DNA from 2 places in the Komagataeibacter medellinensis NBRC 3288 genome. Region 2 is predicted to be linked to the other one. Evidence: riboswitches for the same ligand, from Rfam matches in the RefSeq annotation. Region 2 holds a riboswitch; the other holds the start of a gene.
The links. Region 2 has a riboswitch for cobalamin ahead of GLX_RS15200 (hypothetical protein). Riboswitches for the same ligand answer to the same signal wherever they lie in the genome.
Positions count from the first base shown of each region.

Region 1: another riboswitch for cobalamin. It lies ahead of GLX_RS06305 (hypothetical protein); the one in region 2 lies ahead of GLX_RS15200 (hypothetical protein).

Region 1 covers NC_016027.1:1,377,166-1,381,971, reverse strand. The annotation lists gene GLX_RS06320 (uroporphyrinogen decarboxylase/cobalamine-independent methonine synthase family protein) at 1-1,050, shown strand, start outside; gene GLX_RS06315 (aromatic ring-hydroxylating oxygenase subunit alpha) at 1,058-2,149, shown strand; gene GLX_RS06310 (DUF2147 domain-containing protein) at 2,217-2,693, opposite strand; gene GLX_RS06305 (hypothetical protein) at 2,815-3,180, opposite strand; cobalamin riboswitch at 3,289-3,523, opposite strand; gene GLX_RS06300 (hypothetical protein) at 3,718-4,074, opposite strand; gene GLX_RS06295 (hypothetical protein) at 4,178-4,663, opposite strand.
Region 2 covers NC_016037.1:128,363-139,192, forward strand. The annotation lists partial or broken gene GLX_RS15175 (transposase) at 1-730, shown strand, start outside; partial or broken gene GLX_RS17640 (IS3 family transposase) at 954-1,762, opposite strand; partial or broken gene GLX_RS18265 (hypothetical protein) at 1,775-1,972, shown strand; gene metE (5-methyltetrahydropteroyltriglutamate--homocysteine S-methyltransferase) at 2,556-4,850, opposite strand; gene GLX_RS15195 (LysR family transcriptional regulator) at 4,964-5,854, shown strand; cobalamin riboswitch at 6,581-6,821, opposite strand; cobalamin riboswitch at 6,950-7,194, shown strand; gene GLX_RS15200 (hypothetical protein) at 7,430-7,945, shown strand; gene GLX_RS15205 (hypothetical protein) at 7,926-8,411, shown strand; cobalamin riboswitch at 8,605-8,839, shown strand; gene GLX_RS17655 (DUF2147 domain-containing protein) at 9,226-9,699, shown strand; gene GLX_RS15215 (aromatic ring-hydroxylating oxygenase subunit alpha) at 9,770-10,830, opposite strand, start outside.

The DNA of each region.
Region 1 (4,806 bases), on a different replicon from region 2:
GACATGCCGCAAGGCGTGTCCTCGCGCCATTATTCATCAATCCATTCCCGATACCCAACCCGACTTCTGACGGCGACATTGGGTTTTCCGTTTGTCAGTGAGGGCCGGGGAGTCGCCTTCCAGCGCGCAGCGGGCATTTCCCATATCGCGACTGCCAATAGCCTCTGGCACAGCAGGATTGTGCAGACTGCCAGAATGTTTGGCGTTGCGACTGATGATACGGTAATGGCCTGCGACCCCGTGAATGGTGAATACCGACAGCCTGTCCTGAGACCGGCACAACCATTTCATCTTGTTCATAACTGGCCTTACGACGCGTTCGTCGCGGCGTGGCGGCAGGGTATCACGACCCGGCCCATTCTATTGGGGCCAGTCAGTTTTCTCGTCTTATGCGGCATGGCGAAGGAAGACAATATTGCTCAGAGCCTGATGCGCCTGTTACCGGCCTATATTGAATGCCTTGAACAGTTGACCACTGCAGGGTGCTTATGGGTCCAGATTGATGAACCTATCCTCGCACATCCCGATCTATCGGCTGCTACACTGACCCACATTGACGTTGCATGGCGCATCCTGGCCGAGATATCAGGTGTTACGTCACTGGTTCTGGTGGGTGGAGAAGGAGGCTTTGGGCCGCATCTTCCGTTTGTGCTGCAACTGCCTTTCGATGGTCTACATATAGATCTGGTGCACGGTTATCGCGGTTTGCCTTATGTGCTGAAGCATTTTTCAGCGGATCGCTGGCTGTCACTGGGATTGGTCGATGCCTCTGGCACGGCACCAACCCATATTGGTATGGCCCGGAGCATTGTAGAACAGATATTAAACTCCCATCGTCGGGACCGTCTTATGATCGCGCCATCCGGGGCATTGGGTGGCACGGCGGGGCTGAATGAAACAGACGACCCGGTTATGCTGCAGCAGAAAATGTCTGAAATCGTGTCATTGGCCACTTCCTGTCAGTGGAGACGCCAGACAGAGCCCGTCCACGAATTTTGTGAAAACGATATTCGTTTTGTCCCATGCGCTGCCGACAGCGTGAGACATTGAACAGATCATGACAGGAGATATATCGGAAACAACCGTGTCTGAAATCGCAGCCTCGTCAGGTGTCGATATCCGTCGCGTTCGCAGCAATCCCGATTTCTGGTATCCGGTCGCGTGGTCGCGTGAACTGCGCCGGGGCAAGGCGATCGGTGTCCGCTATGCAGGACAGCCTATTGTCGTGGTCAGGCCAGATGCCGGAGCCATTTTCGCGCTGGATGACGTCTGCCCCCACCGTCAACTCCCACTCAGCAGGGGGGAAGTGTGTGGGGATTTTGTCCGCTGTGCGTATCATGGGCTGAAATACAGTCGACGCGGCCAATGCTTTTCCCCTGACATGAAGCTGGAACGCGAACCACCTCGGCTGCGTACCTGGCCCTGTCGTGAAAAGGACGGCCTGATCTTCGTATTCATGGGGGATCTGGAAAAATCCGATAGCGTACCCCTGCCTGACTTCCCGCGTGTCCGCGACCCGCATTATAGGACCCGCCGGTTTGGCAAGGTCGTGCAGTGCCACTACAGTTTTATGCATGAGAACCTGATGGATATGAACCATCAGGTTCTCCACAGCCGTCTGGTCGGAAGCATGAAACCGCGGTTTCTGGGAATGGAGTGTGGGAAGGATTTCGTGGAGGCCCGCTATACATTTGCCCGCACGGCCGGTAAGCAGCCGTTGAGCGAAGCCCTGATTTACGGACAACGCCGGAAAGACGGCCGGGATTTCGCCTACCGGGATGTCATGACCATCCGCACGCAGTATCCGTATCAGACATTACGTATCGAAACCCAGGGCGTAGATAAACCGGTGATGGAATTGTGGATCGCCTACGTGCCCCAGGATCGGGAAGAGCTGAGCAACCGCGTTTTCGGCCTGTTATCCATACGCAGGTTGAAAATCCCGTTTGTGCTGGATCTGGCATGGCCACTGCTGATCGCCTTTACGGAGCGGGTTTTCACTGAAGATCGCGAAATTGTCGAGCTGGAGCAGCAGGCATGGCGGGAGCAGGATGGCGACCGGAATCAGGAGGTCTTTCCGGTTATCGTGGCGCTGCGCCAGATCCTTATCCAGAATGGTATGTCGCCCCGGAAGGATGCCAGGGAGTAAACCGGTCGATGCCCATGCTCCGTCTTAATGCGCATGGGCATCTTCGCCTGACCTGGCACCATGCAGATCAGGTGCTCATTTTGCAGTCCGGGCCGATATGACCCTTATAAGGGAACCAGGTCTGCGTTTGCCCGAACATCGGAATCCCGAGATAGCCCCGTAACTTGAGTTGTCCAGACTGATTAACCCACATACGGGCCTGATAGACGTGATTGGTATTGGGATCGAGAATGGACCCGTTCCAGCGGTTCGGTTGATCCGTATCTTGCACAAAGTCCTGCAGCATGGGCAAGCCACATTCCGAACGTCCTGTCTGGTCCCGTGGGATTTCATCACTATAGTTCAGGCCCACCAGCTTCCCGCACAAATGGTCGCCACACCGTGTGATCTCGAAGACACCCTTGTGGTTTCTGGTGATCCATTGCCCCAGAACGGCGGGCGGAGCTGTTGTTGCTGGAGGAACCTGTGCGTGAACAGCAGCAGTTCCTCCAATCATGACACTGAAGAATAGCGAGACACAGGTTGCTTTTTGCGCAATATGCATGATGTCTCTTTCGTTGCTTCGCGCGTGACTGAAATTATGAAATATCGGCGGATTTATCGGCGAATTCGCATGGAAAAGCGCATGACCGATGCTCCGCGATGCATGCCGTAAGAATGAGCGGTTAGGGCACCATGGATGTTTTCCATAATGGTTCTGTCGCGCCCGTCATCTGCTGTCTGAAAAGCCCGGTATGACCTTTACCATCATGCGGGCGCCCTTGGCCGGTTAAATGTGCCGTGCCCGCAATATGCGCAAAACCAATGCCGGCACATTCTCCGCTACGTATCGAGACGGGATAGGTATGGCTGCCATATATCGGCGTGTCATGTCCCCACACGTCGCCAGAAGCCACGTCCGTCCGGCGCACGCTGAAGGAAATGTCGTCGGTGCTGGTGTCAGGAATATCAGCAGTATGAGCACATGTCCCTGAACCATACAGGGCGAGTGGACCGGTTGTCAGAAACGCGCCGGTCACATAGCGCCGCATTATGATGTCTCCACCAGAATTATGAAACATCTGGGGCATCGCTCAGTTATAATGGTCTTCCCATAACGCATGGGCAATCTCCTGCCTTCGGTGCATCCCGCCCGACGACGTGGTTTGCAGACGAGGGCAGGTCTCCTGGCTCACGGATCATGGCCTGCCAGTCCATGCCTTCCCATTTCCCGAAGGAAACAGTGGCTCACCCGCAGGTGAACGAACCGGTGGCATACCGCATACAGTTGCGGGAGCAGCCGCTGACTGGCTCCCGGAACAGAATTGTCCAGCCGGAGCGTTACAGCATTCCCTTTTAACCCGCTTGCACGGGGCCATCGTCAATCAAGAGTCTCATCTGATTATGCGCGAAGCGAAAGGAACGCCCAATTCCTCGAAACGCGATGCCGGTCTGCATGGAGCGAAGAGCTTGTTGATACTGATCAAACCGCTCGTCCCACCCCGATAACGCCAGATTCCTGAGTATCTTCACGCTTGTAACCGACAGGTGGGGTTACGCCGCTCATGCGGTGACCACTATGCTTTCAGTCAACCCTTTGGGCTTGGTATACCGTATAGGTGCATGGCGGCATCACGCGCGCCAATGGTCCAGTGTGCGGAAATATAGGCCTGAAGCAAAGCCATACGCGCCTCGATCCCGTGCGTGTTTGATAAATCGCAGGCTGTATCCACATAGGCCAGAGCCTCTGACAGCAGGGGCGAAAACAGTTCCTCCAGGTAGTTGCCCCGCGCCTTCGGCGCAGCGGGAAGCTGATCAGCGGGAGGTGCCAGACGAAGGAATGTTTCAAATCCATCTGCACGAATGCGGTCTTCCGGGTTTGGAACAGGGAGTTCCGTCCTGGCTATTGCCTGAATGACGTCTTCCCGGAGAGGTGCGGATTCCATAAGGCGGGATACCGATATGGAACGTCGACGTCGCCGCTGTTGTATGAGGATAAAACCCGGCGAAGGTACGGGAGAAGCCATCTTTTTTCTCAATCGGAATGGATTAACTGGAAAGGGCTGCATTGGACCGGTCTTCGTATGTCAGGATGCGGGCATCCTCGTCACGCCATGCTTCGATCATGTCAGGATTCTGGTTAAGCCATCCAATTCTCTCGGCGCAAGATACAGGAACTCTCAATTTTTGACCGCGCTGGTTATTCAGGATTATTCCGGTCTGCTGCAGGTGCCCATCTTGTATCCAGAGCAGACGTTTCTGGTTGGTGATCCCTAGTATCCGTTGCACCTGCCGCCGCGTAAATGGACGGGAAAACAGCGCGTTGATCTGTTTTTCCACTGAGTTGGCAATAGATTCCAAAGCGTCGGTCCTTTTACGCATAAGGACCGCTACAAAGCGGACGAAAAGCTGTTTTACCTCGGGCTGCCGCAGGCGAAGGGCCAAGGATTGATCAAGACATGCATCAGAAAACATACACATTGCGACAACCGGCTCTGGTTCTGTAACGGCTGCCATGCTCATATCTGTGTTCATGGATATTTCTTTTTTATCCAGAATAAAATGTAGGTACCTGTGTCACGAGGTCAGGAAATTACGTGCGAGTTATAAGCCGCCGGCCAGAAGGCCTACGAAGAGAACCTCTTTGCGAAGCCGGGATTTATCCGGGTACAGACTAA
Region 2 (10,830 bases):
CGAGCAATTCCCGGTTCCGGCCAGCATCACGGCGCTCGGCAAGGATGCGTTTGTCGCGGCAGCCTGGGACGTCGTCGGTCGCAAGGTCAGCAAGTCTCGTCTACTTGGCGACATCTGGGAAACAGCCCAGACATCCATCGCCTTGCCGATTGCCCCGGATGCTCCTGCGATCAGGATGTTCAGGCTGGTGTTGGGAGAGGCACGGCGCCTGATTGCCCAGCGCGACGACATTGAGGTCGCGGCAATCGAACTGCTGGGCGAGCATGCCGATTTCCGGCGTCTGCAGCAGGTGCCAGGCATCGGGCCGATCCATGCCCTGACAATCCTGGCCGAGGCAGGCGATCTGAGACGTTTTCGTCATCATCGGCAATTTCTCAAATTCTGCGGTCTGGATCTGTCCACCTACCAGTCGGGTCAGTATCGCGGCAAAACGAAGCTGTCCAAGCGCGGCAATGCTCGGTTGCGCCGCACATTGTGGATGGCAGCTCAGGCCGCCATTCGTCAGCGCGAGAACAGCTTCCGTGACAAGTTCGATCGCTATGTGGCCAGGGACCGGCATGATCCGGACCTGCGCCGCAAGGCGTTCACAGCCATCACCGCAAAGATGGGACGCGTTGTGCACGCGATCATTAAACGCGGTGACGATTACCGGCCCTTTGTTGAGGGGCCGGTTCCAGGTGGAGGAACCCCTCTCACTCAGTGCCGTGAGGGCGCTTCAGCGACCCTGTAGACAATGTTTGGGTCCTCCACCTGGGTTATCGCATCCCATCTTCAGGACGGTTAGAGCCACGGCGCCATCACGCCGATCTGGACTCTGTGTTTGCTATGGCAGGGAGCACCTTTATTTTGCGGTGGAGACCGCCTGGTTTTTGCTTGCAGTATTTTTCAACGACAGTGCAAACTGCCGATGGAGACGTGTTGCCAAATCGACCGGATGCTTCCCGATATAGGACGTCGTCGCTGACGATCATCATGGGAAAGCCGCGATGTTCCCCGATCCGGTCGAGTTCGCGGCCGAGCCGTTCGCCTGACAGCGACGTATCCGCCACCAGCGCCAGGCACTCCCGCGTGTAGTCGTCCACCACTGTCAGCACGCGGAAGCGCCGTCCGTTGTTCAGCGCGTCCGAGACGAAATCCAGGCTCCAGCGCTGATTGGGACCTTCGGGCAGCATCATTGGCGAGCGCGTGCCCATTGCCCGTTTCCGGCCGCCACGCTTGCGGACCGACAGTCCTTCCTCGCGATACAGCCGGAACAGCTTCTTGTGGTTCATGGTCACTCCCTCGCGCTTCAGGAGGATGTGCAGGCGCCGGTAGCCGAACCGGCCTCGTTCGCCCGCAAGATCGCGCAGCCGACTGCGCGCCTCGGCATCATCCGGGCGGCGTGACGCACAGCGCCACGTCTTCGGGTCCATGCCGATCAGGCGGCAAGCTCGCCGCTGCGAGTAATCCCGTTCAGTCATCGCCCAGGTCACGGCCTCCCGCTGCAAACCGGGCGTCACTAGTTTTTTGCCAGCAGGTCCTTCAGGGTCAAGACGTCCATCACGCTCTCCGCCAGAAGCCGCTTCAGCTTCGCGTTCTCCTCTTCAAGAGCCTTGAGCCGCCGCGCTTCGGACACTTCCATCCCGCCGTATTTCGATCGCCACGTGCAGAAGGTCGCATCGCTGATCCCATGCCTGCGGCACAGATCGGCCGCCGTAGCGCCCGCCTGATGCTCCTTCAGGATCCCGATGATCTGCTCCTGCGTGAAACGTGCTTCCTTCATCGTCTGTCTCCTATGGACAGACCTTACTTCAAATCGAGGGCATTTCAGGGGGCAGGGTCACGGGCAGCAAAGGAGCGGATCGCGCCGCTGTTTACGCAGAAACGCGTTGCGATGTCGATGTGTGCCTTTCTCTATGTCCTGATTGGCAACGAACCGCGCAAGATAGGATGGATGCATGCGGAAGCAGCAGGATACCTTGATCCGTGGCGGTAACAAACGCTTCTTGGCGATATGCCTGAACTTGGAGCCATGGACGAAACGCAGGCTGCGGCTCTCTTGCCTGAATGCCGCCTTTTCCACGCCAGTCGGGCGCGCAGCAGGGAAAAGCTTCATAAGCCGTGAGTGCACTTATATTCGGCAGACGCTCTACATGCCCGCCCTTGTCGCGATACGGTTCACTCCTGATTTAAGGCGGATTTATGCTTGCCGATCACCTGCTAGTGGAATGGCGTAAGATGATCCTGGACCACACAGCCAGAGGCCGGGTATGGTCAGACACGCTCCAAATCTGCGGGGGAGATTAGTTCTGCCGTCTCATGGGAAATATCGTACCCTCTCTATCTTAGAACACAAGACGTTCTATAATATTTGTTATGCCAACAATGGCTTTGTACCGATAAGTACGAATGGACGAAAGCTATGCCGGGCGTCTTCCCGGTCCCTGATAGCGAGAGCCGGTCAGACGCATTGCTTTCCGGTGACGTGCGACCAGTCTCTCATGTTATCGTCAGGGAATGGTCACAGCTTTGATACAATCACCCGACTGCAGCGTCCGCCACGTGTAGTCCGCGGTTCAGGCCGACTTCTCCCGCAGCGTGCGGGCCGCGCGTACCATATTGACGAGTGCCGGGATGACCTCGTTCCACTGGCGCGTCTTGAGCCCGCAATCCGGATTCACCCACAGACGTTGTGCTGGAATGCGCTCATTCGCTTTCTCCATCAAAGTAACCATTTGCGCTTCGGTGGGGATGTTGGGTGAGTGGATGTCGTAGACCCCCGGTCCAATCTGGTTCGGGTAGTTGAACGTCTCGAAGACATCAAGCAACTCCATGTCGGAGCGCGAGGTTTCAATGGTGATAACGTCTGCGTCCATGGCAGCAATGGCGGCGATAATGTCGTTGAACTCTGAATAACACATATGTGTGTGGATCTGGGTTTCATCAGCGACACCATTGGCTGCAATGCAGAAGGCCTCCACCGCCCACGTCAGATAGTCCTGCCATTGCGATTTGCGCAGCGGCAGGCCCTCACGCAAGGCAGCCTCGTCGATCTGGATGATGCGAATGCCAGCCTTTTCCAGATCCAGGACCTCATCCCGGATGGCGAGCGCAAGCTGAAAGCATGAGGCCGAGCGCGGCTGGTCATCTCGGACAAAGGACCAGTTAAGAATCGTGACTGGCCCAGTCAGCATGCCTTTCATTGGTTTATCGGTAAGGGATGCTGCGTAGCTGATCCACTCTACCGTCATTGCCTTGGGGCGGCTGATATCTCCGAACAGGATCGGCGGTTTCACACAGCGCGAACCGTAGGACTGAACCCATCCATTCTGGCTGAACACATACCCCTCAAGCTGCTCACCGAAATATTCGACCATGTCGTTGCGTTCCGCCTCGCCGTGGACCAGCACGTCCAGACCCAGCTTTTCCTGCTCGCGCACCGCATGTTCGATTTCACGACGCATGGTTGCCTTATATGTTCCTTCGTCAATTTTTCCGGATTTGAACTGACTGCGCGCGAGACGGATTTCTCTAGTTTGGGGAAAAGAGCCGATGGTGGTGGTCGGGTAAAGCGGCAGTTGCAGCAGCGCGGCCTGTTTTGCTGCGCGAGCCCCAAATTCACTCATCCGACGGCCAAGCGATTCAGTGATGGCCGCAATGGCTTTTTTTACATCCGGATTGTTTACGCGGGGCGAACTGTGGCGTGAGTCCAGCGCAGCCCGATTGGTAACCAGTTCTGACGTCACAGCAGAACGCCCCCGGTCAAGAGCAAGGGCCAGCACGCGGATTTCGTCCAGCTTCTGCACGGCAAAAGCCAGCCACGAGCTGATCTCGGCGTCCATCTTCTCTTCGGCCGCCAGATCCACAGGCACGTGCAGCAGGGAACAGGACGGCGCGATCCAGAGCCGGTCTCCCAGCAGCTTTGCCACAGGTTCCAGCCAGTCCAGCGTCGCTTCCAGGTCCGTCTTCCAGATATTTCGGCCATTGACGATCCCGAGGGAAATTATCCGATCTGGCGGGCTCGTCTTTACCAGTTCAGCGACCTCCTCCCGCGCATTAATGGTATCGAGATGCACGCCCTGCACGGGGAGCCTGCTCACCAGGGCCAGATTTTCGCGCAGCTGACCGAAGTACGTGGCCAGTAGCAGTTTGACCCGGCGGGTATCAAGCGCCTGATAGGTCTGCACGAAAGCGTTCTGCCACGATGCATCCAGTTCCGTTACCAGAACCGGCTCATCGATCTGCACCCATCCGGCACCCGTCTGAGCAAGCGCATCGAGCAGTCTGGCATATACGGGCAACAGTCGCGGCAGCAGATCCAGCTTGTCCGAACCATCTTTGGCCTTACCGAGTGCAAGATAGGTTATCGGGCCGATAATGACCGGCTTCGTCCGGATACCCTGCTTCCGCGCTTCGTCCAACTGGCTCAGCAACCGCGAAGCATCAAGGGTAAACGTCGTCTCGGCATCAAATTCCGGAACGATATAATGATAGTTTGTATCGAACCATTTAGTCATTTCACCGGCGGCGACACCGCCGCAGCATCCGGTGTTTTCTTCAGCAACCGCTGCTGAGCGACCGCGGGCAACCCGGAAGTAATTATCGAGTTGTTCACCATGGAAGTCACGCACACGGGTGGGCAGGTTTCCGAGCATGAAGCTCATGTCCAGCACCTGGTCGTAAAAGGAAAAATCACCGACCGGTGCGAGATCCAGACCAGCCTGATCCCGCCAGTGGCGTGCGCGTAGTTCCGTGCCAACCTGCTCCAGCATGGCGAGGGAAGACTGGCCTTTCCAGTAAGCTTCAAGCGCGAACTTGAGTTCACGTTTGAAGCCGGTGCGAGGGAAGCCGAGATTATGGGTCGTAACCATGAAGATTTATCCAGATGATGTATGGCTTCTGGAAGATAGGGTTTCGGATATATGAAGAAAAATGATATGTTTTCATAGATGTATAAACGGCAATCATATATGGTGCGTAGAACATGAGTATTCTTGAGCGCAGCCATTTGGCGATCATTCAGGAAGTTGCGCGCGAAGGCTCATTGACGGCTGCAGGAGCGCGCCTCAATCTGACCCAGCCTGCGCTTAGTCATTCCATCCGCAAGCTGGAAAGCCAGCTTGGCGTGAAGATATGGCAACGTGAAGGACGCTCTCTCGTGCTCACTCAGGCGGGAGAGTGGCTCCTGTCTCTTGCCAATCGTCTCCTTCCACAATTCACGCTGGCAGAAGATCGGCTTGAACAGTTCGCCCTTGGCGAGCGCGGAACGCTTCGCATCGGGATGGAGTGTCATCCCTGCTATCAATGGCTTTTGAAAGTAGTGTCGCCCTATCTGGCAAGATGGCCCAAGGTAGATGTAGATGTGCGCCAGAAATTTCAGTTTGGCGGAATAGGTGCGCTATTCAGCAACGAGATCGATATTCTTGTGACCCCTGATCCGCTCTACAAGCCAGGCCTTAAATTTACGCCGGTTTTTGACTATGAACTGGTGCTGGTTGTAGGCCCCCATCATCCTTTGCGAGATGCCCAGTATATATTGCCAGATCAGCTCATTGGCGAAATACTGATTACGTATCCCGTACCGTCAGAGCGCCTCGATATCTATACGCAGTTTTTGCAACCCGCAGGCATAGCCCCGCGACAGCAGAAGCAGATAGAAACGACCGATATCATGCTTGTCATGGTATCACATGGCCGCGGTGTTGCAGCACTTCCACGATGGCTTGTCGAAGAATATGCCTCTCGCTTTGAGCTTTATCCTGTTAAACTTGGTATAAACGGTATTGCGAAACAGATCTTTCTTGGTCATCGCGAGACGGATGAAGACATTCAATATTTACGCGATTTTATAGAACTCGCGGGTATGAATCAGTGAGTCAAGACATGCCTGACTGTACGGGGTCAAAAAGAATAGAAAATGATAAGCACTGCTGGACCTGGCGACAGATGGATAGCGTGATCCGTGCCTGACGCAGTCACTTTTTTAGTGCCGACAGGTGAGTCGATGCGTCTTTCTCCTGTCCCGGAGTTCACGACGGAGACACGAAATAAAGTCATGGTGAACGCTGAAAATTTGTCCGTGGACCAACCGGTCGGCGATCTCTGTATCGTAGAAATTCTCTGTTCCTATCTCACAACGCATACTGCCGACAGGATTCTAAGATCCGCAGCCTTCGAGTTTGTGTCGCAGTTCCCGACCGCGTGCGGTAAGGCGGGAACGCCCCATCCCCCATCGCGCAGAACATCCACCTGCAATAAAGCCCATCAGTACGAGAGATGATCTGATGCTTCCTCCATCCAGCAAGGTTCCATACCCCCCGTCTTTCGGCAGGGACAGAATGGCCCGTTTTTGTGCGGGAGTCAGGCTCTCCGATCCGAAATAAGATCGACCTGTGCCATTTCGCTGGTTGCCGCCAAAATATGTACGCATTTCTCATGTTCCCCTTGTAGCGTTTGACGGGATTAGACCCGCGACACGCCATTGGCCAATGGATGTAATTCTTCAGAACTGGTCAGGAAAGAACACGCTGGATGAGGAACGCAGCAGATAAAACAGAAGACATGATCGCCACTCCGTCTGTCGGGCGCCCCGCCCGATAGAACTGGTTACGTCACAAAGGCAGGTCTCCTGGCTTACGGGTCCTTGATATCGGTTCTGTCTTCCCGGCCTGTTGAGCATAGCCAGTGACGAGTCCTGTTAAAAGGACATACGATCCGGTATCTCTCCGCTTACAGTTGCGGGGGCAGCCACCGACTTGTTCCCGGACCCTGATAAGTCCTGCCAGAACGCACGGCGTTCCCTATTAACCCGTTCGCACGGGGCCTTTGATGTAGAGGTAGTGTGACGCACGCCCGCGAGCAGTGCAAGCCTGCCAGCTTCCCGTCTGTGTGAAGGATACCATGCTCTGTCATCGCAGGTTTTTTGGAAAATCCATATTGCGTAGATCACGAAATCTGACGCATATTGCGACCAGCTTTTATGTCTGGTGGTGCCGCGCAAGCGGATTAATAGGGAATACCGTAAGCTCTGGCGGGATCTGCGATGATCCGGGAGCCAGTCGGTAGCTGCGCCCGCAACTGTAGGCGGTATGTAGCCGGATCCGATCATCTGATGTCCGATCAGATGGGTCACTGCTTCCAGTAAGGGAGTGGGAAGACAGGACCGAGCTGCCATGATCCGTGAGCCAGGAAACCTGCTACCGTCGCAAACCGTGCTACCGGGCGGGACCGACCGGTGGCAGGAGATCAGCTATGACGCGTTCTTTTGCGTATCGATATATCTATCAAGCCTCCATATGTATGCGGATCGTTAGCCTGTGCTTGAATGAATCCCGGCTTCGTAAGGCAACCTTAGCAACAGACCTCGCGGCCTGCGGCTTATAATTCGCATGTACTTTCCTGACCCCAGGACACAGGTACCTACGTTTTATTCTGATAAAAAGAAATATCCATGAACACAGATATGAGCATGGTACCCCCTTCCATTGCGTCGCGCCTAATGGCGACCATTACGGAGCCAGAGCCGGTTGTTGCAATTCGGATGCTTATTGCGGCCTGTCTGGATCAATCCTCGTCCCTTCGCCTGCGTCTGCCAGAGGTAAAGCAGCTTTTCGCCCGCTTTATAGCCGCCATCATGCGTGAAAGGACAGATGCTCTGGAGGCTATTGCCAGCTCGGTGGAAAAACAGATCACCGCGCTGTCTTTTCGTCCGTTTACGCCGCGACAGGTTCGACGGATTCTGGGGATCACCAACCAGGAGCGTCTTTTCTGGACACGAGACGGGCGCCTGCACCAGACAGGAACAATCCTGAACAATCAGCGCGGTCAGAAATTCAGAGTTCCTGTATATTGTGCCGAGAGAATTGGATGGCTCAGTCAGAACCCAGACATAATCGCGGCATGGCGTGACGAGGATGCTCGCCTCCTGACGCAGGAAGGCCTGTCCGATGCAGATCTTTCCAGTTAATCCGCTCCGATTCCCGGTGAAACGAAAAATGGCCTCTCCCGTCCCTTCGCCTGATTTTATTCTCATACAACAGCGGCGACGTCAGCGTTCTGTCTCGGTATCCCGCCTTATGGAATCCGCACCTCTGCGGGAAGATGTAATTCAGGCAATAGCCAAGACTGAACTCCCTGCCCCCAATCCGGAAGACCGCATTCGTGCGGATGGATTTGAAACATTCCTACGTCTGGTACCTTCCGCTGGCCGATTACCCGCTGCGCCGAAGGCGCGGGGCGACTATCTTGAGGAACTGTTTTCGCCCCTGCTATTAGAAGCTCTCGCCTATGTGGATACAGCCCGCGATTTATCGGACACGCACGGGGTCGAGGCGCTCATGGCCTTGCTTCAGGCCTATATTTCCGCGCAATGGACAATTGGCGCGCGTGACGCCGCCATGCACTTGTATAGCGCATCAAGCCCGAACGCCTGATTGACAACATAGTGGCTAACGCGCGGGCGCGTATCCCCGCCCGCGTGTTTCGAAGATGAAGACACTGAGTGACCTACACTTATTGGATCGGAGCGACAAGTTTGATTGGCATCAACAAGCTCTTCGTTCCATGCAGGCCGGCATCGCGTTTCGAGGAATTGGGCGTTCCTCTCACTTCGCGCATAATGGAATGAGACCCTTGATTGATGATGGCCCCGCGCGAGCGGGTTAAAAGGGAACGCTGTAACGCTCTGGCTGGACAATTCTGTTCCGGGAGCCAGTCAGCGGCTGCTCCCGCAACTGTATGCGGTATGCCACCAGTTCGTTCACCTGCGGGTGAGCCACTGTTTCCCTTGGGGAATGGGAAGGCATGAACTGGCTGGCCATGATCCGTGAGCCAGGAGACCTGCCATCGTCTGCAAACCACGTCGTCGGGCGGGATGCACCGAAGGCAGGAGATTTCCCATGCGTCATGGGAAGACCAATGCGGCCGATCAATGCCCCCCATGTTTCCTGTTTCTGGCGGAAACATCGTGATGCAGCATCGCGGGACCGGCGCGTTTCTGACAACCGGCACGGGACGCCCGCATGTTGCTGAAGACCCTTACTGGGCCCTTCAAGCCGGTGCAGCAATGGGCAGCAGGCGCGACAAGGCTATCATGGAAAACGTCCATGGCGTAGATAGCACCCTCGCCGCTCATTCCCATGGCGCGCATCTCGGGGCATCAATCATGCGCTTTTCGATCCGAATTCCCCGATAGATCCGCCGATGTCCCATAATTTTAGTCATGTACGAAGCGACGAAAGACACATCATGAATATTGCGCAAAAAGCAACCTGTGTCTCGCTAATACTCAGTATCATGATTGGAGGGGCTGCTGTTCACGCACAAGTTCCTCCAGCGACAACAGTTCCGCCCGCCGTTCTGGGGCAATGGGTCACCAGAAATCACAAGGGTGTTTTCGAGATCACACGGTGTGGCGACCATCTGTGTGGAAAGCTGGTTGGCCTGAACTATAGTGATGACATCCCACGCGACCAGACGGGCCGTTCGGAATGTGGGTTGCCCATGCTGCGGGACTTCGTGCCGGATCCGGATCAACCAGACCGGTGGAACGGGTCCATTCTCGACCCCAATACCAATCATGTGTATCAAGCGCGCATGTGGGTTAACCAGTCCGGACAACTCAAGTTACGGGGCTATCTCGGGATTCCGATGTTCGGACAGACACAGACATGGCTTCCTTATAGCGGTCATATCGGCCCGAACTGCAAAATGAGCACCTGATCTGCGTGGTGCCTGGTCAGGAGAAGATGCCCATGCGCCTTGAGACGGGGCATGGGCATCTATCAGTTTATTATCCTACGTCTTTCTGGGACGGCATACCATTCTGGATAAGCAGTTGGCGCAGCGCCATGATAACTGGAAAGACCTCCTGATTCCGGTCGCCGTCCTGCTCCCGCCAGGCCTGCTGCTCCAGTTCAACAATTTCGCGATCTTCTGTGAAAACACGCTCCGTAAAGGCGATCAGCAGCGGCCACGCCAGATCCAGTAAAAATGGTATTTTCAACCTGCGTATGGAGAGCAGGCCAAATACCCGGTTGATCAATTCTTCCCGGTCCTGTGGCACATATGCAATCCACAGTTCCATGACCGGTTCATCAATCCCCTCCGTCTCGATCCGCAATGTCTGATAGGGATACTGCGTGCGGATGGTCATGACATCCCGATAGGCAAAATCCCGGCCATCCTTGCGACGCTGCCCGTAAATCAGAGCCTCGCTCAGCGGCTGCCTGCCAGACGTGCGGGCAAAGGTATAGCGGGCCTCCACAAAATCCTCTCCCCGATCCATGCCTAGAAACCGTGGTTTCATGCCTCCGACCAGTCGGCTGTGCAGGATCTGGTGGTTCATGTCCATCAGGTTTTCATGCATGAAGCTGTAGTGACATTGCACGACTTTTCCAAACCGGCGGGTACGGTAATGGGGGTCACGGACACGCGGAAAGTCCGGCAGCGCAATGCTATCGGATTTTTCCAGATCCCCCATGAACACAAAGATGAGGCCATCCTTCTCCCGGCATGCCCATGTCCGCAGTCGTGGCGGTTCATTTTCCAGCTTCATGCCGGGGGAAAAACACTGGCCACGCCGACTGTATTTCAGTCCATGGTATGCACAGCGAATGAAATCTCCACACACTTCTCCCTTGCTGAGTGGTAACTGCCGGTGGGGGCAAACATCATCCAGCGCAAAGATGGCCCCGGCCTCGGGCCTGACCACCACGATGGGTTGCCCCGCGTACCGTACGCCAATTGTCCTGCCCCGACGAAGTTCACGCGACCATGCAACCGGATACCAGAAATCCGGATTGCTGCGGACACGACGGATATCCGGATGTGGCGAAGCAGCCCCATCCGGGA